One region of the Streptomyces sp. NPDC017529 genome, then DNA from elsewhere that is predicted to be linked to it. Evidence: riboswitches for the same ligand, from Rfam matches in the RefSeq annotation. Region 1 holds a riboswitch; each other region holds the start of a gene.
The links. A riboswitch is a leader RNA that binds a small molecule or an ion and turns the genes downstream of it on or off. The one in region 1 is predicted to bind cobalamin.
Positions count from the first base shown of each region.

Region 1 (5,528 bases):
CGCCGTCGTAGAGGAAGACGGAGGGCCGCTCGCCCTCCGCGGGCGCCTTGGCCTGCGCGTCGGCGACCTGCTTGCGGTACTTGGTGACCAGCGCCTCGGCCCGGTCCTCGACGTCGAAGATCTTCCCGAGGGTCCGCAGGTCGGTGTAGAGCGCGTCCAGCGGCGGCATCACGCCGCGGGCGCGGTCCCGGCCGCCGTCGGTCCCGTTGCGGCAGGACTCGGTGAGCACGTAGCTGCCGATGCCGAGCTTCTCCAGGGACGCGGGCGTGACGCCGCTGTCCTCGCCGAAGCCGTAGTTCCAGCCCGCGAAGACCAGGTCGGCCCTGGCGTCCAGGGCGATCTCCTTGGTGATCGCCTTCTTGGACAGCCACGGCACCTTGGCGTACGCGTCCTTCCAGGCGACGGCGTCGATGTCGCCCCGGTACTCCGGCGTGACGTACCCGGCCATGTGGTCCTCCAGACCGAGCGCGAACATGATGTCGGCGATTCCGATGTCGTTGGTGACCACGCGCCGCGGCGCCTTGTCGTACGTCGTCTTCGTACCGCAGTTCTCGACCGTGACCGGGTAGTGCCCCGATCCGGCGCCCGACGCCTCGGCCGAGCCGTCCTTGCCGTCCTTCCCGCCCTCGGCGACCTGCGCGCCGCAGCCGGTGAGCGCGGCGAGCGCGAGGGCGGTGAGCAGGGCGGCGGAGCGGTGGCGGGTGCGCATGGGGGTCCTCACGGGGTGGTCGGCGGGTCGGTACGGGCGGGCAGGCGGTCGAAGAGCAGCTGTACGGCGCCGGTCTCGGGATGCGGTACGCGGTGCGCGCGCACCCCGAACACCTCGGCCAGCAGCTCGGTGTCCAGCACGTCGTGCGGGGCGCCGGAGGCGACGATGCGGCCGCCGGAGATGACGTACAGCTCGTCGCAGTGCCCGGCGGCCAGGTTCAGGTCGTGCAGCGCGGTCAGCACCGTCAGCCCGCTGTCCCGCACCAGCGCCAGCAGCTCCAACTGCTGCGCGATGTCCAGGTGGTTGGTCGGCTCGTCCAGCACCAGCACCTTCGGCTCCTGGGCCAGCGCGCGGGCGATCAGCACCCGCTGCTTCTCGCCGCCGGACAGGCTCAGGAACGAGCGCTCGGCCAGGTGGGCGGCGCCGGACCGCGCGAGGGCCTCCTCGCACAACCGGGTGTCGGCGGCGCTCGGCCGCCCCGAGCCGCGCTGGTGCGGCAGCCGCCCCATCGCGACGACCTCGGCGGCCGTGAAACCGAACTCGGTCGCCGACTCCTGCGGCAGCGCGGCCAGCTGCCGGGCCCCCTCGCGTACGCCCATGGCGTGCAGGTCGGCGCCGTCCAGCCGCACGGTGCCGGCGGCCGGGCGCAGTGCCCGGTAGGCGCAGCGCAGCAGGGTGGACTTGCCGCTGCCGTTGGGCCCGACCAGCCCGACGACCCGGCCGCTGCCGGCGTGCAGGGTGATGTCGTGCACGAGCCGGGCGCCGGCCACGTCCACGGACACCGCGTCGATGTCGATCCGCATCACGCACCGCCTCCGAAGGAGTAGCCGCGGCGCCGCATCAGCAGGACGAAGCAGGGCACGCCGATGACGGCGGTGATCACTCCGACGGGCAGTTCCACGGGCGCCAGCAGCACCCGGCTCAGAATGTCCACCCACACCAGCAGCACCGCGCCCAGCAGCGGCGCCACGGCCAGCACCCGCCGGTGCCCGGCGCCCACCAGCATCCGCGTCACGTGCGGCACCATCAGCCCGACGAACCCGATCGCCCCGCTGACCGCGACCACCGCGCCGGTGACGCCCGCCGTCACCACGAACAGCTCCCGGCGCAGCCGCCCCGGGTCCACGCCGAGCGCGGCGGCCGACTCGTCGCCCATGGCCAGCGCGTTGAGGCGGCCCGCCGAGGCCACCAGGTAGACCAGCGCGGCGGCCACCGCGGCCGCGGCGATCGGCACCGAGCCCCAGCCCGCTCCGCTGAGGCTGCCGAGCAGCCACATCATCGCGGACCGCGCGGCCTCGCCGCGGTCGGCGGCGAACACCATCAGGGTGGAGAGGGCGGAGAAGCCGTAGTACATGGCGGAGCCGGTCAGGACCAGCCGCAGCGGCGTCAGCCCGTGCGCGCTGCGGGCCGCCGCGTACACCAGCGCCATCGCCAGCAGCGCCGAGCAGAAGGCGGCGGTGGACAGCGCCCACACGCCGAGCGCGGCCAGCGACCCGAAGAGCAGGACGGCGTTGGCGCCGACCGCGGCGCCGGAGGAGACGCCGAGCACGAAGGGGTCGGCGAGCGCGTTGCGCACCAGCGCCTGGACGGCGACGCCGATCGCGGAGAGCCCGGCGCCCACGACGGCGGCCAGCACGGCGCGGGGGAAGCGCAGCTCCCAGACGATGGTGTAGGCGGAGACCTCGTCGGCGGAGATGGTGCCGCCGCTCAGGCCCGCGCCGAGGTAGCGCAGCACGTCGCCCCAGCCGACGCCGGAGGCGCCGAGGCCGACGCCGCACAGCAGCGAGCCGAGCAGGGCGGCGGCGAGCCCGGCGGCCAGCGGGCCGGTACGCAGCGGCGCTGGGCGGCGCGGCGCCGTCGCTGGGGCCGGGGGAGCGGCGGTACGGGCGGGGGCGGCCAAGGGACCAGCGCCTTCGGCTCGGGCCGCGTCCGTACGGGAAGGGGCCGTGGTCCGAGGCGCGAGGCCGGCGGCGGCGTCCCCTCGCAGTCCACGGCGAGTTGTCGGAACGGGCGCCCCCGCGGGCGATCGGGCTGGCGGAAGGAGGTTTCCGCTCACCGTTGCGGGTCAGCGCCGGACTCTCACCGGACTTTCCCCGCGGGGCGCTCTGCGTCTGTCGTTGCTGGGAAGACGGCTGTTACTTGAAGAAAGCGATGCCGTCGTCCGGCAGGTCCTTGAGGTCCTTGGCCCACTCACTGGGGTCGACGACCTTCTTCAGGTGCGCGGACATGTACGGGCGCAGCGGCACCTCGGGGGTGGTCTTCTCGCCTACCCACATCAGGTCGCTGTTCACGTACCCGTACAGGCGCTTGCCGCCGCTGTACGGGCCCGAGGCGGCGGTGCGCGCGACGGCGTCGGTGGCCAGGTCGATCTGCGGCTTCTGGTCGGCCAGCTCGCCGTACCAGACCTCCGCGACGCCACCGTCGCGGATCATCACGACCTCGACCTTGCGGTCCTTGTCGATGCGCCAGTAGCCGGCCTCGGTCTCCAGCGGCGCGACCTTCTTGCCCTCACCGTCCAGCACCCAGCTGTGCGAGGTGTATTCGAGGAAGTCGCGGCCGTCGTGCGTGAAGGTGACCTCCTGGCCGAAGTTGCACTTCTCGGTACCGGGGAAGTCCGCGACGCCCGCGCCCTCCCAGTTGCCGAGCAGGAAGGCGAGGGGCACGAGGGCCGGGTTCAGGTCGGACGGGATCTCGATCATGAGCTCAGGCGATCTGTATTAGGGGAGGTTTCTGGTCTCTAGCGCTGGCCCTGGTACAGCTTCTTCCAGGTCAGCCCGGCGAAAGCGACGACGCCGACGGCTACCAGGACGAGCAGGGTGGTGAAGACTGCCTCAAGCACGAGCGCGCTCCTCGGACGGAGTGAGGTATTACGGACCGGGAGCGAGTCTAGTCGGCGTGGCTCAGGGCAGCGCTGTGAGGTCCGCCGCGCGCCCTAGAGTGGCCGTATGGCGAAGAAGCTGGTGATCAAGGTGACGGCGGGGGCCGACGCTCCCGAGCGCTGTTCCCAGGCGTTCACGGTGGCGGCGGTCGCCGTGGCGAGCGGGGTGCAGGTCTCGCTGTGGCTGACCGGGGAGTCGGCGTGGTTCGCGCTGCCGGGGCGGGCTGCGGAGTTCGAGCTGCCGCACGCGGCGCCGCTGCCGGACCTGATCGACTCGATCACGGCGGGCGGCGGCACCATCACCGTGTGCACGCAGTGCGCGGCGCGCCGCGGCATCGAGGAGAAGGACCTCATCGAGGGCGCCCGGATCGCCGGGGCGCAGGTGTTCGTCAGCGAGGTCGTGCCGGACGGGGTGCAGGCGCTGGTCTACTGAGCCGGTTCCCGGCCGGCACCGGCTCTCAGCGGCGGCCGGGGCCGTGGTCGTCGATCTCGCGCCACCAGCGGTCGGACTCCGGGTCGCCGGACTCGTCCCACCAGCGTTCGCCCGGCTCCCTGCGGTTGCCGACGATCGCCGCGAACGGCGGGATGACCATGGCGACCACGCACATCGCCACGGCCGCCGGCACGGACCACAGCCGGACCACGCCCCACGCCAGCACGAACAGGGCGATGCAGACGCCCATCAGGGCGAAGTACCGGCGGTGCCGGCGCTGCGCGGGCGGACGCTGGTGCGCGTACATGACTCCACCGTAGGTCGGCCCGCGGCCGCTGGGAAGCGCGGCGGGCCGCACCCCCAGCCAAGGCGTCCAAACCCCTGGGGTGCGGCCCGGCGGCCGTACGTGCGTACGTATGGGTGTCGCCGTCAGACGGCGATGGCGACCTCCGCGAGCCCGCCGTGCTGCGCGACGACGGTGCGGTCCGCGGTCGCGCCCGGGACCAGGGCGCGCAGCGTCCAGGTGCCCTCGGCCGCGTAGAAGCGGAACTGCCCGGTCGCCGAGGTGGGGACCTCGGCGGTGAACTCGCCGGTGCTGTCCAGCAGCCGCACGTACCCGGTGACGGGCTGGCCGTCGCGGGTCACGCTGCCCTGGATGGTGGTCTCGCCCGGCTTGATCGTCGAAGCGTCCGGGCCGCCGGCCTGTGCTCCACACATATGGGTACTTCCTTGGTGGGTTGAGGGGTACGGGGAGGCGGTGCGCTTACTTCGCGGCGCCGAGCTCGATCGGCACGCCGACCAGCGAGCCGTACTCGGTCCAGGAGCCGTCGTAGTTCTTGACGTTGCTCTGGCCGAGCAGCTCGTGCAGCACGAACCAGGTGAGCGCGGAGCGCTCGCCGATGCGGCAGTAGGCGATGGTGTCCTTCGCCAGGTCCACGTTCTCGGTCTCGTACAGGGCCTTGAGCTCGTCGTCCGACTTGAAGGTGCCGTCGTCGTTGGCGTTCTTCGACCACGGGATGTTGCGGGCGCTCGGCACGTGGCCGGGGCGCTGCGACTGCTCCTGCGGGAGGTGCGCGGGGGCGAGCAGCTTGCCGCTGAACTCGTCGGGGGAGCGCACGTCGACCAGGTTCAGGTTGCCGATCGCGGCGACGACGTCGTCACGGAAGGCGCGGATGGAGGTGTCCTGGGCCTTCGCCTTGTACTGGGTCTGCGGGCGGTTCGGCACCTGCGAGCCGTCGACCAGGTCGCGCGAGTCCAGCTCCCACTTCTTGCGGCCGCCGTCGAGCAGCTTGACGCTGCCGTGGCCGTACAGCTTGAAGTACCAGTACGCGTACGAGGCGAACCAGTTGTTGTTGCCGCCGTAGAGGACGACCGTGTCGTCGTTGGCGATGCCCTTCTCGGACAGCAGCTTCTCGAAGCCCGCCTGGTCGACGAAGTCGCGCCGCACCGGGTCCTGGAGGTCCTTCTGCCAGTCGATGCGGACGGCGTTCTTGATGTGGTTCTTGTCG
Region 1 covers NZ_JBIRJY010000018.1:86,896-92,423, reverse strand. The annotation lists gene ACH4K4_RS31520 (ABC transporter substrate-binding protein) at 1-709, opposite strand, end outside; gene ACH4K4_RS31515 (ABC transporter ATP-binding protein) at 718-1,512, opposite strand; gene ACH4K4_RS31510 (FecCD family ABC transporter permease) at 1,512-2,543, opposite strand; cobalamin riboswitch at 2,709-2,849, opposite strand; gene ACH4K4_RS31505 (FABP family protein) at 2,845-3,408, opposite strand; gene ACH4K4_RS31500 (DsrE family protein) at 3,655-4,020, shown strand; gene ACH4K4_RS31495 (DUF3099 domain-containing protein) at 4,046-4,327, opposite strand; gene ACH4K4_RS31490 (DUF1416 domain-containing protein) at 4,450-4,737, opposite strand; gene ACH4K4_RS31485 (sulfurtransferase) at 4,784-5,528, opposite strand, start outside.

Region 2 (5,528 bases), on a different contig from region 1:
GAACCGGGCCACGTCCGCGTCGGTGACCTCGGCGAGGGTGGCGGGGGACCAGCGCGGCCTGCGGTCCTTGTCGATCACCTGGGCGCGGATGCCCTCGACCAGGTCGGGCGTGGCCAGGGCCGCGCACGAGACGCGGTACTCCTGGTCCAGGACCCGTTCCAGCGGCCCCAGGCCCCGGGCCCGGCGCAGCGCGGCCAGGGTGACCTTCAGCGAGGTGGGGGACTTGGCGAGAAGCGTCTCGGCGGCCTCCTTGGCCTCCGGGACGCCGGTGCCGAGCAGCCGGTCCACGATCTCCTCGACGGTGCCGGCCGCGTAGCAGTGGTCGATCCACTCCCGGCGCGCCGCCAGCTCGCCGTCCGGGGCCTCCCGTACGTACCGCGGCAGCACCTCGGGCACCGGTTCGGCGGCGAGGTCCGCCACCAGCCGCTCCACCCGTTCCGCCGGTACGAAGTGGTCGGCGAGCCCGCAGAGCAGCGCGTCCCCGGCCGCCACCGGCGCCCCGGTCAGCGCCAGGTGGGTGCCCAGCTGTCCGGGCGCCAGCGCCAGCAGGTACGTGCCGCCGACGTCCGGCACGAAGCCGATGCCGGTCTCCGGCATGGCGACCTTGGAGCGCTCGGTGACGATCCGTACGCTGCCGTGCGCCGAGACGCCGACGCCGCCGCCCATCACGATGCCGTCCATGACGGCGACGTACGGCTTGGGGTAGCGCGCGATACGGGCGTTGAGCCGGTACTCGTCGCGCCAGAAGGCGGCGGAGGCCGTGCCGCCGGTCCCGGCGTCCTCGTGGATGGCGCGGATGTCGCCGCCCGCGCACAGCCCGCGCCCGCCCGCGCCGCTGATCACCACGGCCTCCACCGCGGGGTCCTGCTCCCACGCGGCCAGGGCCGCGTCGATCCGGCGCACCATGGCGTGGGTGAGGGCGTTGAGCGCTTTGGGGCGGTTGAGGGTGAGGTACGCCGCGCGGCCCTCGGTCCGCAGCAGTACGGAGTCGTCGGTCATCGGGCGGCCCCCGCCCCGGCGCGGGCGCCGCCGGTCTTCGCCCCGGTCAGCCCGCGGGCCACGATCACACGCATGATCTCGTTCGTCCCTTCCAGGATCTGGTGCACCCGAAGATCGCGGACGATCTTCTCCATGCCGTACTCGCTCAGGTATCCGTAACCGCCGTGCAGTTGCAGCGCGCGGTCGGCGACGGAGTAGCCCGTGTCGGTGGCGAACCGTTTGGCCATCGCGCACAGCTGCGGCGCCTGCGGGTCGGCGCGGTCCAGCGCGTCGGCCGCCTGCCGCACCAGCGCACGGGCCGCGGCCAGCTCCGTCGCCATGTCTGCGAGCCGGAACTGCAGCGCCTGCGCGTCCAGCAGCCGGCCCCCGAACGCCTCCCGGTCCGCGAGGTAGGCCTGCGCCGCGTGCAGCGCGCTCTGCCCGCCGCCGAGGGAGCAGGCGGCGATGCCGAGCCGGCCGCCGTTGAGGCCGCTCATCGCGATGCGGAAGCCGTCGCCCTCCGCACCCAGCCGCCGGTCGGCGGGGACGCGCACCTCGCCCAGGACCACCTGCCGGGTGGGCTGCGCGTTCCAGCCCATCTTCTTCTCGTTGGCACCGAACGACAGCCCCGGGTCGTCGCGCTCGACGACGAACGCCGAGATGCCGCCCGGCCCTTCCTCGCCGGTACGGGCCATCACCACGTACACCTGCGAGGCACCGGCGCCGGAGATGAACTGTTTGACGCCGGTCAGCACGTAGTCGTCGCCGTCGCGCACCGCACGCGTGCGCAGCGCCGCCGCGTCCGACCCGGCGCCCGGCTCGGTCAGGCAGTAGCTGCCCAGGTCCGCCATCGAGCACAGGCCGGGCAGCCAGCGGGCGCGCTGCGCGTCGTCGCCGTACCGGTCGATCATCCAGGCGACCATGTTGTGGATGGAGAGATAGCCCGCGATGGACGGGCAGGCGGTGGCCAGCACCTCGAAGACCAGCACGCCGTCCGCGCGGCCGAGCGCGGAGCCGCCGCACTCCTCCCGTACGTAGATCCCGCCGAGCCCGAGCCCGGCGGCCTTGCGCAGCACGTCCACGGGGAAGTGCTTGTCCTGGTCCCAGGCCACGGCGTGCGGCGCGATGTGCTCCTGCGCGAAGTCCAGCGTGGTCTCGACGATGGCGAGCTGGTCCTCGGTGAGCGAGCTGAGCGAGGCGGCCGTGCCGGCGGTGGTCATGACGCTCATCGCGCTCAGCCCATCGTCGGGATGGTGAAGCTCGCGCCCTCCTTGACCCCGGAGGGCCAGCGCGAGGTGACGGTCTTGGTGCGGGTGTAGAAGCGGATCGCGTCCGGGCCGTGCTGGTTCAGGTCGCCGAAGCCGGACCGCTTCCAGCCGCCGAAGGTGTGGTACGCCACGGGCACCGGGATCGGCACGTTCACGCCGACCATGCCCGTGTTCACCCGGCGGCTGAAGTCCCGCGCGGTGTCCCCGTCCCGGGTGAAGATCGCCACGCCGTTGCCGTACGGGTGCTCCGTGGGCAGCCGCAGCGCCTCCTCGTAGTCGGCCGCCCGGACCACCGACAGCACGGGCCCGAAGATCTCCTCCTGGTAGATCCGCATGTCCGGGGTGACCCGGTCGAAGAGCGAGGCGCCCGCGAAGAAGCCGTCCTCGTGCCCCGGGAGGGAGAAGTCCCGGCCGTCGACGACCAGTTCGGCGCCCTCGGCGACGCCGAGGCCCACGTAGGAGCGGACCCGGTCCAGCGCGTCCCGGCCCACCAGCGGCCCGAAGTCGGCGTGCGGGTCGTCGGAGCGGCCGATGCGCAGCGCGCCGATCCGCTCCTTGAGCCGTGCCACCAGCGCGTCGGCGGTCTCCTCGCCGACGGGTACGGCGACCGAGATGGCCATGCACCGCTCGCCGGCCGACCCGTACCCGGCGCCCACCAGCGCGTCCACCACCTGGTCGAGGTCGGCGTCCGGCATCACGACCAGGTGGTTCTTGGCGCCGCCGAAGCACTGGGCGCGCTTGCCGTGCGCCGCGGCGGTCGCGTAGATGTGCGCGGCGACCGGCGTCGAGCCGACGAAGCCCAGCGCTTCGACGCGCGGGTCCTCCAGCAGCGTGTCCACCGACTCCTTGCCGCCGTGCACGACGTTGAGGACGCCCGGCGGCAGGCCCGCCTCCAGGAACAGCTCGGCCAGTCGCAGCGGTACGGACGGGGCCCGCTCGGACGGCTTCAGGATGAACGCGTTGCCGCAGGCGAGGGCCGGCGCGGCCTTCCACAGCGGGATCATCGCGGGGAAGTTGAACGGGGTGATCCCGGCCACCACGCCGAGCGGGCGGCGCAGCGAGTGCACGTCGATGCCGGTCCCGGCGTTGTCGGAGAACTCGCCCTTGAGCAGGTGCGGGATGCCCGCGGCGAACTCGACCACCTCCAGGCCGCGCTGGAGGTCGCCGTGCGCGTCCGGGACGGTCTTGCCGTGCTCGCTCGACAGCAGCCGGGCCAGCGCGTCCCGCTCGCCCTCCACCAGGCGCAGGAAGTTGAGCAGCACACGGGCGCGCCGCTGGGGGTTCCACTCGCCCCATTCGGGCTGCGCGGACGCCGCGTCGGCGACGGCCGCGGCCGTCTCGGACCGGTTGGCGAGCGGTACCCGGGCCTGCACGGTGCCGGTGTTGGGGTCGAACACGTCGCCGTAAGCACCGGAGGCACCCGGGGTGTGCTTGCCGCCGACGAAATGGGTGAGTTCGCGGACCATGGGAGCCTGCTCTCGTCAGGTGGAATCCGGGGATGGCACGGCCGGGCACCCGGGCGGCGCGGAGGGCGCGCGGACCGTGGCGGGGCCGTGGGACGCGAAGGGCGTGGAACCGTCAGCGCGCGGGCGGTGCCGCGGGCCGGGCCGGATCACCTGGGCTGTGGGTACGCACCGGTGCCATGCGTGTCTGCTCCATCCTCGTGGACAACACGGAACAACACCCGCGGCCGGTATCCTGGCTTCCGGATCACCGCGCGCCGCCCGCCTTCCCGACCGCGTTCTCGTCAGTGGCGTGTTGCTCGGCGTCGCACTCCCCGGTCACAGTGGCGGGACCACGCCGGATTCGCACCGGCTTCCCTGCACCGCGGGCCTTGGTCACGACGATATAGTTGGACGTCCTAGTAAGTCCAGGGGGTCCCGCCACGCCGCCCGGCCCGTCACCGCTTCCGGCGGGCGTTGAGGCGGGCGGACTGGCGTGTCAGATGGTCGCGTTCGGCGAGGTTGGACGCCTTACGGGCGGCTTCGGCGTACAGCCGGGCCGCCGTCGGCAGGTCGCCGTCGCGTTCGTGGAGGTATGCCGCCACCGCGGTGTGGCGGGGCAGGGAGGCGTCCAGCGCCGCCAGTTCCGCCAGGCCGGCGCGCGGGCCGTCGGCCTCGCCCACGGCCACCGCGCGGTTGAGCCGGACGACCGGGCTGCCGGTCAGGCGCGTCAGCTCGTCGTACCACTCGACGATCTGCACCCAGTCGGTCTCCTCGGCGGTGGGCGCGTCCGCGTGCAGTGCCGCGATGGCGGCCTGGGCCTGGAACTCGCCCAGCCGGTCGCGGGCCAGGGCCGCCTGGAGGATCCCGACGCCCTCGGTGATCGCCTCGGTGTCCCACCGGCCGCGGTCCTGCCCGGCGAGCGGCACCAGGCCGCCGTCGGGCGCGGTCCGGGCCGCGCGCCGGGCGTGGTGGAGCAGCATGAGGGCGAGCAGCCCCGCCACCTCGGGGTGGTCGATCGCGGCGGCGAGCTGCCGGGTGAGCCGGATGGCCTCGGCTGCGAGGTCGACGTCGCCGGAGTAGCCCTCGTTGAAGACCAGGTAGAGGACGCGCAGCACGGTGGCCACGTCGCCGGGCCGGTCGAACCGCACACCGGAGACGGTCCGCTTGGCCCGGCTGACTCTCTGTGCCATGGTCGCCTCCGGCACCAGATAGGCCTGGGCGATCTGGCGGGTGGTGAGGCCGCCGACGGCCCGCAGTGTGAGCGCGACCGCGGACGCCGGTGTCAGCGAGGGGTGGGCGCACAGGAAGTAGAGCCGGAGAGTGTCGTCCACCGCGGACGCGGGTCCGGGCGCCGGTTCCTCGTCGGCGCGGTCCTCACGCCGGCGGCGTGAGGCGTCCGCCCGGGCCGTGTCGAGGAACCGGCGCCAGGCCACGGTGACCAGCCAGCCCTTCGGGTCCCGTGGCCGGCCGGCGGGCCAGGCGCGGACCGCTTCGACCAGCGCGTCCTGTACGGCGTCCTCGGCCGCCGCGAAGTCGGCTCCGCGGCGGACGAGGACGCCGAGCACGCCCGGCGTGAGGCTCCGGAGCAGGGTCTCGTCCACTGCGGAGGTCACTCCGTGATGGTGGGCGGCGCGGCGAGGAAGGGGCGCACCTCCAGCCACTCGTGGATGGGCTTGCTGCCCGCGCCGGGGGCGGCCGACAGCTCCCCGGCCAGCTCGACGGCGCGTTCGTGGCTGTCGACGTCGATGACCATCCAGCCGGCGATGAGGTCCTTGGTCTCGGCGAACGGCCCGTCGGTGACCGGCGGGCGCCCCTCGCCGTCGTAGCGGACCCACGC
Region 2 covers NZ_JBIRJY010000015.1:149,999-155,526, forward strand. The annotation lists gene ACH4K4_RS29975 (enoyl-CoA hydratase/isomerase family protein) at 1-999, opposite strand, end outside; gene ACH4K4_RS29980 (acyl-CoA dehydrogenase family protein) at 996-2,207, opposite strand; gene ACH4K4_RS29985 (CoA-acylating methylmalonate-semialdehyde dehydrogenase) at 2,213-3,712, opposite strand; cobalamin riboswitch at 3,917-4,098, opposite strand; gene ACH4K4_RS29990 (RNA polymerase sigma factor) at 4,147-5,292, opposite strand; gene ACH4K4_RS29995 (YciI family protein) at 5,301-5,528, opposite strand, start outside.
Region 2: linked by a shared signal. The riboswitch ahead of ACH4K4_RS29985 (CoA-acylating methylmalonate-semialdehyde dehydrogenase) and the one ahead of ACH4K4_RS31510 (FecCD family ABC transporter permease) in region 1 are both predicted to bind cobalamin.

Region 3 (5,528 bases), on a different contig from region 1:
GCCCCGGGCCGGTTCGGCGACCGGGTCGTGACAGCCGAGGAACAGGGGCCGCATGGGTGGGCGTACGGGACAGGGAACGGGCCGCCGGGCGGGGTGGTACGCGGTGCGGGCCGCCGTGGCGCTGCTGATCCTGGCGGGGCTCGCGGCGGGCGGTGCCGCCGACGCGAAGTCGGCGGGCATGCCGGTGCGGGCGGACCGGCTGGAGGCCTACCGCGCCGCGCAGGCCGTCCGTACGGCCGAGACGACCAGGGCCGCCGTCGTCCGGCTGGTCAACCGGGAGCGCGCGAGGGCCGGCTGCCGTCCGGTACGGGCGCACCGCACGGTGACGCGGGCCGCCCAGCGGCACAGTGACCACATGGCACGCGAGGGCTCGCTGTCCCATCGGGAACGCGGCGGTTCCGGGCCCGGCAGCCGGCTCTCGGCGGTCGGGTACGACTGGCGGCGCGCGGGCGAGAACATCGCGCGCGGCCAGCGCGGCGCCGCCGCGGTGACGCGGGCATGGGTGCGCAGCCCGGAGCACCGGGAGGTACTGGCCGACTGCTCGTTCCGGCACGCGGGCGTGGGCGTCAACGCCGGGGACCGCGGCCCCTGGTGGACCCTGCTGCTCGCCGCACCGGCCTGAGGGTTCCGGGGCGCCACCCGGCCGGGTGGCGCCCCGGGTCCTCAGTTCGGGGACGGTGCCGCGGTGCTCTCCGTGCCGCGCGGCGGTGCGGCCGCCGCGACGGTCCGGCGCGGCCGGGTGGCCCGTTCGGCCAGTTCGCCGAAGAGCAGGCCGAAGCCGGCCCACAGGACGAGCTGGACGGCGAGCGCGGAGACCCGGAACTTCCACAGCAGCAGGGCGGGGAAGTCGGCGGGCAGTTCGTTGACGGCCGGCAGGAACGCGTAGGCGAGGCCGACGGCCACGGCGAAGGCGGCCAGCGCCGCGACCGTCGCGTACCAGGCGCCCAGGCGCGGAGCGAGCCGCTTGCCGAGGATCACCGCGGCGATCGTCAGCAGCACGCTGAGGGCGATCATCAGGAAGTACAGCGCGGTGCGTTTGCCGATGGAGTCGGGGTCGCCGACCGACGGCGGGTTGGCCGGGTATTTCAGGAACGGTACGAGGTAGACGGCGGCGAACGCGGCGCCCGAGAGCAGCAGCGCGGTGGCGCGGGGCCCGAAGCGGCCGGCGCGTCCCAGCGCGAAGCAGTAGGCCAGGGCGGCGATCCCGCCCAGCGCGACGCCGTACACCAGGACGCCGGTCGCCAGGCCCGCGGTGGACTGCACCGCGCGGCTGACGACTTCGGCCTCGTGTTCGTGGGCGTGCGCGTCCTCGAACGCGATGGCGGCGTCGACCTGGGGCTCGCCCAGCAGGTAGGCGACGAGCAGGGCGAGCAGGCCGGCGGCGAGGCCGGCCAGCATGCCCCGCGCCAGGAGGGATCTGACGGTGACGGAGTTCATCTGCGGGCCCCCGGTCAGTGGCAGGGGAAGCCGAGCAGGTGGCGACCGTCGTGGACCCACTCGTGCACGTCGGTACCGGAGAGCAGCGAGGTGGCGCCCTGTTCGGCGCCGACGAAGTAGAGCAGGACGAGCATGAGCACGCCGCCGAAGACCGCCCAGGGCAGGACCGTCCTGACCGGCAGGGTGGCGGGCGCGGCGGGTGCGGCGGGGCCGGTGGACGGCGGCACGGCGGACTGGGCCATGGCAGGACCTCCTGGGGGAACTCGCGTCCCGGTGGGTGGGAGTCGTAATGGCAGGACGGGTCTGGCTCGCCCGGCGGCCCCGTACGGGACCGGTCCGGGCTCACAGTGGCGCGACCGCGCCGGAATTCCACCGGCTTCCGTCATGTCATCGTCAATATCATCGGGAACGTACCGCGTGGCGGCGGCGGGGAAAAGACCCCGCGGGCGGGCCCGCGGACGCACGGTGGGGGTCGCGCGCCCCGCTGTTCCCCTTGTGCGCCATCAGGTGTACCGCGTCGGAAGAGGTGCCCATGACAACCCGGGTGACGTTGCTCTCACCCTCCTTCGACGAAGCCCTGCGCACGGTGCGCTTCCCGGCCGACGAACCGCTGACGCCGGACGGACTGCGCCGGGCCCGCGCCGTACGCGCCGCGGCCGCCGCCCTGCCCGCCGACCGGGCCCTGGCCTCCCCTTCCGCGCGCTGCCGGGAGACGGCCGAGGCGCTCGGCCTGCGGGCGGTCCCGGACGCGGGCGCGGCGGGCTGCGCGATGGGCCGCTGGCGGGGCCTGGCCTTGGAGGACGTGCTGGCCGCCGAGCCCGCGGCGGTCGCGGCCTGGCTGTCCGACGCGGACAGCGCTCCGCACGGCGGCGAGACGCTGGCCCAGTTGCTGGGCCGGGTGGCGGACTGGCTGGCGGGTCTCGCGGCGGAGGGCGGCCGGGTCGTGGCCGTAGTGGAGCCGGACGTCGTACGCGCGTCCGTGGCGTGTGCGCTGGGGGCCCCGCCCTCGTCCTTCTGGCGGGTGGACGTACCGCCACTGGCCGTGACGGTGCTGAGCGGGCGGGACGGGCGGTGGAACGTGCGGATGGCGGGGAACCTCGGGCCGGGGACGGCGCCGCAGGCGCCCTGAGGGAGCGCGCAGGCCGCCGTATCCTGGACGGAACCGGTTATTGCACATCACTCGCAATAACGGATCCGGCGGGAATCGGGAACGAAGGAGCGGTGCGGTGGCATCTCCAGGCTCTCCAGTGGTGCTGGGCATCGAGTCGTCCTGCGACGAGACCGGGGCGGGAATCGTCCGGGACGGGCAGCTGCTCGGGCACGCGGTGGCGTCGAGCATGGACGAGCACGCGCGCTACGGCGGCGTCGTACCCGAGATCGCGGCCCGCGCGCACGTGCACTCCCTGACGCCCGTCGTGCGCCGCGCGCTCGACGACGCGGGCCTGACCATGGCCGACATCGGCGCGGTGGCCGTGACCACAGGACCCGGCCTGTCGGGCGCCCTCCAGGTGGGCCTGGCCGGCGCCAAGGGCCTGGCCTACGGGCTGGGCGTGCCGCTGTACGGGGTGCACCACCTCGCCGGCCACGTCGCCGCCGACACCTTGGAGCACGGCCCGCTCCCCAACCCCTGCATGGTGCTGATCGTCTCCGGCGGCCACACCTCCCTCCTCCTCGTACGGGACCTCGCACGCGACCCGATCGTGCACCTCGGCGACACCCTCGACGATGCCGCCGGGGAGTGCTTCGACAAGGTGGCGCGGGTCTTCGGGCTGCCGTACCCGGGCGGACCGGCGATCGACCGGGCGGCGCGCGAGGGCGACCCGAAGGCCGTCGCGTTCCCGCGCCCGCTGACCGGGCCGCGCGACGACCCGTACGGCTTTTCCTTCTCCGGTTTGAAGACGGCCGCCGCGCGCTGGGCCGAACGCCACTCCGGCCAAGAGCTGCCCGTGGCGGACGGCGCGGCCTCCCTCCAAGAGGCAGTGGCCGACGTGCTGACCCGCAAGGCCGTCGCGGCCTGCAAGGAGCACGGCGTGGGCACTCTGGTAGTGGTGGGCGGCGTCGCCGCCAACTCGCGCGTGCGGTCCCTCGCCGAGGAGCGCTGCCACGCGGCGGGCATTACGTTGCGGGTACCGCCCCTGCGGCTGTGCACGGACAACGGCGCGATGATCGCCGCCGTCGGTGACCTCCTCGTACGGGCGGGCGCCGAGCCGGCTCCGCTGGACCTCTCGACCGACCCGTCGGCGCCGCTGGAGTACGCGGCCCTGCACCCGGTGGCCAGGGCAGCGCAGGCCGCCGCGTAACAGCCGCCGCGCCCGCCCCCACCTCCTCCCCCGACCGCCCGGAGCCCCCTTTGCGTACCGCCGAGATCCGCACCCGCTTCCTCGACTTCTTCGCCGAGCGCGGCCACACCGTCGTCCCCAGCGCCCCGCTGCCGACACCGGACCCTACGCTGCTGTTCGTCAACGCGGGCATGGTGCCCTTCAAGCCGTATCTGACCGGCGAGATGGCGGCGCCCTGGCCGCGGGCGGCCAGCGTGCAGAAGTGCGTGCGCACCCTGGACATCGAAGAGGTCGGCCGCACCACCCGGCACGGCTCCTTCTTCCAGATGAACGGCAACTTCTCCCTCGGCGACTACTTCAAGGAAGACGCCATCCGCTTCGCCTGGGAGCTGTCCACCACCCCCATCGCCGACGGCGGGTACGGACTCGACCCCGACCGCGTCTGGGTCACCGTGCACCACACCGACGACGAGGCGCGCGCCCTGTGGCGCGAGATCTCCGGCCTGCCCGAGGAGCGCATCGTCTCGCGCGGGGACGAGGACAACTTCTGGTCGATGGGCGTGCCGGGACCGTGCGGCCCCTGCTCGGAGCTGTACTACGACCGGGGGCCGAAGTTCGGCCGGGCGGGCGGCCCGGAGGTGGACGAGGACCGGTACATGGAGTTCTGGAACCTCGTCTTCATGCAGTACGAGCGTGGCGAGGGCACCGGCAAGTCCGGCTACCCGATCCTCGGCGAACTCCCCCGCCGGAACATCGACACCGGCATGGGCCTGGAACGGATGGCCACCCTCCTCCAGGGCGTCGACAACCTCTACGAGATCGACGAGACCCGCCCGATCCTGGACCGCGCCGCCGCGCTCGCCGGCGTCCGCTACGGCGACGACGAGCAGAACGACGTACGGCTGCGCGTCGTGGCCGACCACGTCCGTACGGCCCTCATGCTGCTCGCCGACGGCACCACGCCCGGCAACGAGGGCCGCGGCTACGTGCTGCGCCGCATCCTGCGCCGCGCCGTCCGCTCGATGCGCCAGCTCGGCTACGAGGACCGCGCCCTGCGGGAACTCCTCGCGGTCGCCCGCGACTGCATGGCCGCCGGCTACCCGGAGGTCGCCGAGTCCTACGACCGGATCGCCGACCAGGCCGCCGGCGAGGAGGACGCCTTCCGCGCGACCCTGCGCCAGGGCACGGCCGTCCTGGACACCGCCGTCACCAGGGTCAAGGCGGAGGGCGGCCGCTCCCTCCCCGGCAAACAAGCCTTCCTCCTCCACGACACCTACGGCTTCCCCATCGACCTCACGCTGGAGATGGCCGCCGAACAGGGCGTAGAGGTGGACCGCGAGGGCTTCGCGGCCCTCATGCGCGAGCAGCGCGAACGGGCCCGCGCCGACGCGCGCGCCCGCAAGTCGGGCGGCGCCGTGGACACGTCGGCCCTCCGTACGGTCCTGGACGAGCACGGCCCCACCGACTGGCGAGCCTGGGACACCCTGGAGACCGACTCCAAGGTGCTGGCCGTCCTCGGCGCCCAAGGGCCGGTCCCCGTAGCCCGCGAGGGTGACATCGCCACCGTCATCCTCGACCGCACCCCCTTCTACGCCGAGTCCGGCGGCCAGGACAGCGACGCCGGACGCCTCTCCGGCACCTCGGTGGAGGCCGAGGTGCTCGACGTACAGCGCCCCCTCCCCGGCCTGGTCGCCCACCAGGTGCGCGTCACCGCCGGCGAACTCGCCCTCGGCGCCGCCCTCCACGCGGCCGTGGACCCCGAGTGGCGCCTCGGTGCCCGCCAGGCCCACTCCGGCACCCACGTACTCCACG
Region 3 covers NZ_JBIRJY010000002.1:237,902-243,429, forward strand. The annotation lists gene ACH4K4_RS04745 (CAP domain-containing protein) at 53-622, shown strand; gene ACH4K4_RS04750 (CbtA family protein) at 664-1,437, opposite strand; gene ACH4K4_RS04755 (CbtB domain-containing protein) at 1,452-1,679, opposite strand; cobalamin riboswitch at 1,716-1,859, opposite strand; gene ACH4K4_RS04760 (histidine phosphatase family protein) at 1,970-2,566, shown strand; gene tsaD (tRNA (adenosine(37)-N6)-threonylcarbamoyltransferase complex transferase subunit TsaD) at 2,664-3,737, shown strand; gene alaS (alanine--tRNA ligase) at 3,788-5,528, shown strand, end outside.
Region 3: linked by a shared signal. The riboswitch ahead of ACH4K4_RS04755 (CbtB domain-containing protein) and the one ahead of ACH4K4_RS31510 (FecCD family ABC transporter permease) in region 1 are both predicted to bind cobalamin.

Region 4 (5,528 bases), on a different contig from region 1:
CGGTGCGGGTGGTCCTCATGGCGGGTTCCCCTCCTGGTCGGTGCATCGGTGCATCGGTGCGTCGGTGCGTCGGTGCGTCGGTGCGTCAGTGCGTCGGTACGTCAGTGCTGCAACCGCCGGACGAAGACGTCGCCCGTGTCGTTCGTGTCGCCGGGCACCAGTTCGTTGTCGCGGGAGTCGAAGGACGCCAGCCGTCCGGTGGCGTCGGGGGTGATCTCGTTCGTCCAGGAGTCCGACTGGGCGCCGTCCGCGCCGACGTTGATCCGCTCGACCCGGCCGGTGCGCAGGTCGCGGACGAAGCCGTCCGCCTGCCCGTTGGTGTCGCCGGGCACGAGGTTGGACGCCATGGCGCTGAAGAAGAGCCACCGGTTGTCCGCGCTGAGCCGCCCGTCGGCGGACCAGCCGTTGCCCTGGGCCCCGTCGTGCGCGCGGGACAGCAGCCGGGTGGTGCCCCGTTCGAGGTCGCGGGCGAAGACGTCGTACGTGCCGTTGGTGTCGTCCGGCACCACGTCGGCGGCCACGGCTTCGAAGATCGCGTAGCGGCCGTCCGGGCTGAGCCTGGGGAACGGTGACACGCCGACCACGGCGTCCTCGGAGCTGAGGCTCGCCACGCTCGTGCGCCCGGTGCCCAGGTCGTGGACGTACATGGGGTCCTGCGGCGGCGGGCGGCGGAAACCGGGCCCGGCGGGGGTGAGGTTGGTCGCCGTGGAGGTGAACGACACCCGGCGGCCGTCGGCGCTGAGCGACGGGAAGCCGGACGGGCCGTCGGCCTGGCTGCCGTCGCTCGCCACGCTCACCCGTTTCGTCGTTCCCTTCTGCACATCGTGGACGAAGACGTCCAGGCGCTCGTTGGTGTCGCCGGGTACCAGGTCCGCGCGGTAGGAGCCGAAAGCGAGGTACCGGCCGCTGCCGCTGACGGCGAAGTTCTGCACTCCGAAGCCGTACGGCGAGGTGCCGGCGCCCGCCGTGGGGCTGGTGGTGCGCCCGGTCCGGCGGTCGTGCACGAAGACGTCGCCCTCGCCGTTGGTGTCGCCTGCCACCAGGTTCGACGCCGAGGAGTAGAAGGCGACATACCGGCCGTCCGCGCTGATCTCGGGCGCGCCGGACAGGGCGTTGCCCTGCGTGCCGTCACTGCCGACGCTGACCAGGTCGACCTTTCCCGTCCGTAAATCCTTGACGTAGACGTCCTGCCGGCCGTTGGTGTCGGCGGGGCCCAGATTGGTGGCGTCCGAGGAGAATGCCACGAACCGCCCGTTCGCGCTGAGCCGCGGATCGCCCGAAAAACCGTTTCCCTGCGTCCCGTCCGCGGCGACGCTGACCCGCTGGGTGGCCGGGGCCGCCACCCCCTCCGCGACGGCCGTGGCGGGCAGCGCGCCTGCCATGACGCAGGCCCCCGCCATCAGCCCGGCCATCCGGACCGCGCCACGCGGCGCACCGGTTCTTCGCATGTCTCCCCCCTCACACTTGTCCCCCACCCGCCCCATCGGACGACAGAGCAGACAAGGAGCCAATACGCTTCAAGGGTCCCGGTCAACGCGTCAGGGATGTTCCGCGCCACCAATACGCCCCCTGCATCAGCCCCCGTCCAGGCGCCCCCCGAACCGCCCCGCGGCAGGCCGGAAGCGGCCCCGTGGCGGGCCGCAGGGCGCCCCACAGGGCCCGGAAAATGACCTCGGAGCGGCCCCCGAATACCACGGCTTCGGACAAGACCGTCGCAACGCGACACAAGATATGGGGGTGGGTGCACGAGGCGGCACAAGATGTATGCTCGTGCTCGCTGTCGTCGCAGGGGAATCCGGTGCGAATCCGGAACTGTCCCGCAACGGTGTACGAAGTGCGTAAATCCGCACCCGTAAGTCCGAAGACCTGCCCACAGTACGCCCGCGCCAGGACCGGCGCGGTCGTCGATACGTCCGGGTCTCGCGGGTTGGGCCGGTGGACGCTGCGCGGTGTGCCCGCGTGCCCCTTGCCGTGCCGGGGGTGCCGCACGCCCGCACGCGACCGTCGCGCTTCTCCCCCAGGCCCCCGCCGAGTGAGGGAGAGCAGCACGTGACCATCGCGCCAACGGAGCCCGCAGCAGCCGAGCAGGTCGTGCAGCCCGCGAAGGACACGCAGCCCCGGCAGGGCGCCGACGGCCGGGCCGAGGACGGCCCCGGCGCCGCCCTGCTGCGCACGCTGACCGACCTCACCGCCGACCTGGCCGCCACCGACCCTGGCAAGATCGCCGCCGCCGCGCTGCGCGGCCGCCACCCCGGTTCGGACGAGGCCGAGCTGCGCTCCCTGGCCATGGAGGCCGCGGCGGGCCTGATCGGCGACGAGCCGCAGTACTCCAAGCTGGCCGCCCGCCTGCTGACCCGTGCCATCGCGGAGGAGGCGGCCGCGGAGGGGGCGGTCGCCTTCTCCGCCTCCGTCGCCACCGGCCACCGCGAGGGCCTGATCGCCGACTCCACGGCCGAGTTCGTGCGCACCCACGCGGACCGCCTGGACGCGCTGGTCGACCGCGCCCTGGCGGACGGCGCCGACGACCGGTTCGGCTACTTCGGCCTGCGCACCCTGCACTCCCGCTACCTGCTGCGCCACCCGATCTCCCGCCAGGTGATCGAGACCCCGCAGCACTTCCTGCTGCGGGTGGCCTGCGGCCTGGCCGAGGACCACAGCGAGCGGGCGCTCGCCGACGTCGCCGAGCTGTACCGCCTGACCAGCACGCTGTCGTACCTGCCCTCCTCGCCCACCCTGTTCAACTCCGGCACCCGCCACCCGCAGATGTCCTCCTGCTACCTGCTGGACTCCCCGCTGGACGAGCTGGACTCGATCTACGACCGCTACCACCAGGTGGCGCGCCTGTCGAAGCACGCCGGCGGCATCGGCCTGTCGTACTCCCGGGTCCGCGCCCGCGGCTCGCTGATCCGCGGCACCAACGGCCACTCCAACGGCATCGTGCCGTTCCTGCGCACCCTGGACGCCTCGGTCGCGGCCGTGAACCAGGGCGGCCGGCGCAAGGGCGCCGCCTGCGTCTACCTGGAGACCTGGCACGCGGACCTGGAGGAGTTCCTGGAGCTGCGCGACAACACGGGCGAGGAGGCCCGGCGCACCCACAACCTCAACATCGCGCACTGGATCCCCGACGAGTTCATGCGCCGCGTGGAGGCCGACGCCGACTGGTCGCTGTTCTCCCCCAGCGACGCGCCCGAGCTGGTGGACCTGTACGGCGACGAGTTCGACGCCGCGTACCGCAAGGCCGAGGCCGAGGGCCGCGCCGTCAAGCAGATCCCGGCCCGCGTCCTGTACTCGCGGATGATGCGCACCCTCGCGCAGACCGGCAACGGCTGGATGACCTTCAAGGACGCCGCCAACCGCACCGCGAACCAGACCGCCGAGCCCGGCAAGGTCGTGCACTCCTCGAACCTGTGCACCGAGATCCTGGAGGTCACGGACGACGGCGAGACGGCCGTCTGCAACCTCGGCTCGGTCAACCTCGCCGCCCACCTGGGCAACGAGGCCGGCGGCTGGGAGGAGGCAATGGACTGGGAGCGGCTGGACGCCACCGTCCGCACGGCGGTCACCTTCCTCGACCGTGTCGTGGACATCAACTTCTACCCGACCGAGCAGGCCGGCACCTCCAACTCCCGCTGGCGCCCGGTGGGCCTGGGCCTGATGGGCCTCCAGGACGTCTTCTTCCGGCTGCGGCTGCGCTTCGACTCGCCCGAGGCCCAGGAGCTGTCCACCCGCATCTCGGAACGGATCATGCTCGCGGCGTACGAGGCGTCCGCCGACCTCGCCGAGCGGCACGGCCCGCACCCGGCCTGGTCCGCGACCCGCACGGCCCGCGGCGTGCTGCACCCCGACCACTACCCGAACGCCGAGCCGCGCTGGACGGACCGGTGGGACGCGCTGCGCACCCGTATCGCGGCGACCGGCATGCGCAACTCGCTGCTGCTGGCCATCGCGCCGACCGCCACCATCGCCTCGATCGCGGGCGTCTACGAGTGCATCGAGCCGCAGGTCTCCAACCTGTTCAAGCGGGAGACGCTGTCGGGTGAGTTCCTCCAGGTCAACGCGTACCTGATCGAGGAGTTGAAAGCGCTGGGCCTGTGGGACGCCCGGACCCGTGACGCGCTGCGCGAGGCCAACGGCTCGGTGCAGGAGCTGGACTGGATTCCCGCCGAGACCCGCGAGCTGTACCGCACGGCCTGGGAGATCCCGCAGCGCGCGCTGATCGACATGGCGGCGGCCCGTACGCCCTACCTCGACCAGAGCCAGTCGCTGAACCTGTTCATGGCCTCGCCGACCATCGGCAAGCTCAGCTCGATGTACGCGTACGCCTGGAAGCGCGGCATCAAGACCACGTACTACCTCCGCTCGCGTCCGGCGACCCGTATCGCCCAGTCCGCGCGCGGCACGGGCGGGGGCGCGCAGACCGCTCCCGTACCCGCTCAGGCGGCCGATCCCGAGGCCGTCGCCTGCTCCCTGGAAAACCCCGAGTCCTGCGAGGCATGCCAGTAACCATGACTACCGCACCCGAGAAGAACGACACGCCCGAGACGACCGCGGCCGCCTCGCACACCGCCACCACCGGCAGCAAGAACCTGCTCGACCCGGGCTTCGAGCTGACCCTGCGCCCGATGCGCTACCCGGACTTCTACGACCGCTACCGGGACGCGATCAAGAACACCTGGACCGTGGAGGAGGTCGACCTCCACTCCGACGTGGCCGACCTCGCCAAGCTGTCGCCCGGCGAGCAGCACATGATCGGCCGGCTCGTCGCGTTCTTCGCGACCGGCGACTCGATCGTGGCGAACAACCTCGTGCTGACGCTCTACAAGCACATCAACTCCCCCGAGGCGCGGCTCTACCTGAGCCGGCAGCTGTTCGAGGAGGCCGTGCACGTCCAGTTCTACCTGACGCTGCTGGACACCTACCTGCCCGACCCGGAGGACCGCGCCGCCGCGTTCGCCGCGGTGGAGAACATCCCCTCCATCCGTGAGAAGGCCGAGTTCTGCTTCAAGTGGATGGACTCGGTCGAGTCCATCGACCGCCTGGAGTCGAAGGCCGACCGCCGCCGCTTCCTGCTGAACCTCATCTGCTTCGCGGCCTGCATCGAGGGCCTCTTCTTCTACGGCGCCTTCGCGTACGTGTACTGGTTCCGCTCGCGCGGCCTGCTGCACGGCCTGGCCACCGGCACCAACTGGGTCTTCCGCGACGAGACCATGCACATGAACTTCGCGTTCTCGGTCGTGGACACGGTGCGCGAGGAGGAGCCGGACCTCTTCGACGACGAGCTGGAGCGCCAGGTCACCGACATGCTCAAGGAGGCCGTCGAGGCCGAGCTGCAGTTCGGCCGTGACCTGTGCGGCGAGGGCCTGCCGGGCATGAACACCGACTCGATGCGCGAGTACCTCCAGTGCGTCGCCGACCAGCGCCTGCAGCGCCTCGGCTTCGCGCCGGTGTACGGCTCGGAGAACCCGTTCTCCTTCATGGAGCTGCAGAACGTCCAGGAGCTGACCAACTTCTTCGAGCGGCGCGCCTCG
Region 4 covers NZ_JBIRJY010000004.1:430,904-436,431, reverse strand. The annotation lists gene ACH4K4_RS12665 (TolB family protein) at 1-19, opposite strand, end outside; gene ACH4K4_RS12660 (TolB family protein) at 102-1,448, opposite strand; cobalamin riboswitch at 1,748-1,889, shown strand; gene ACH4K4_RS12655 (ribonucleoside-diphosphate reductase subunit alpha) at 2,050-4,503, shown strand; gene ACH4K4_RS12650 (ribonucleotide-diphosphate reductase subunit beta) at 4,506-5,528, shown strand, end outside.
Region 4: linked by a shared signal. The riboswitch ahead of ACH4K4_RS12655 (ribonucleoside-diphosphate reductase subunit alpha) and the one ahead of ACH4K4_RS31510 (FecCD family ABC transporter permease) in region 1 are both predicted to bind cobalamin.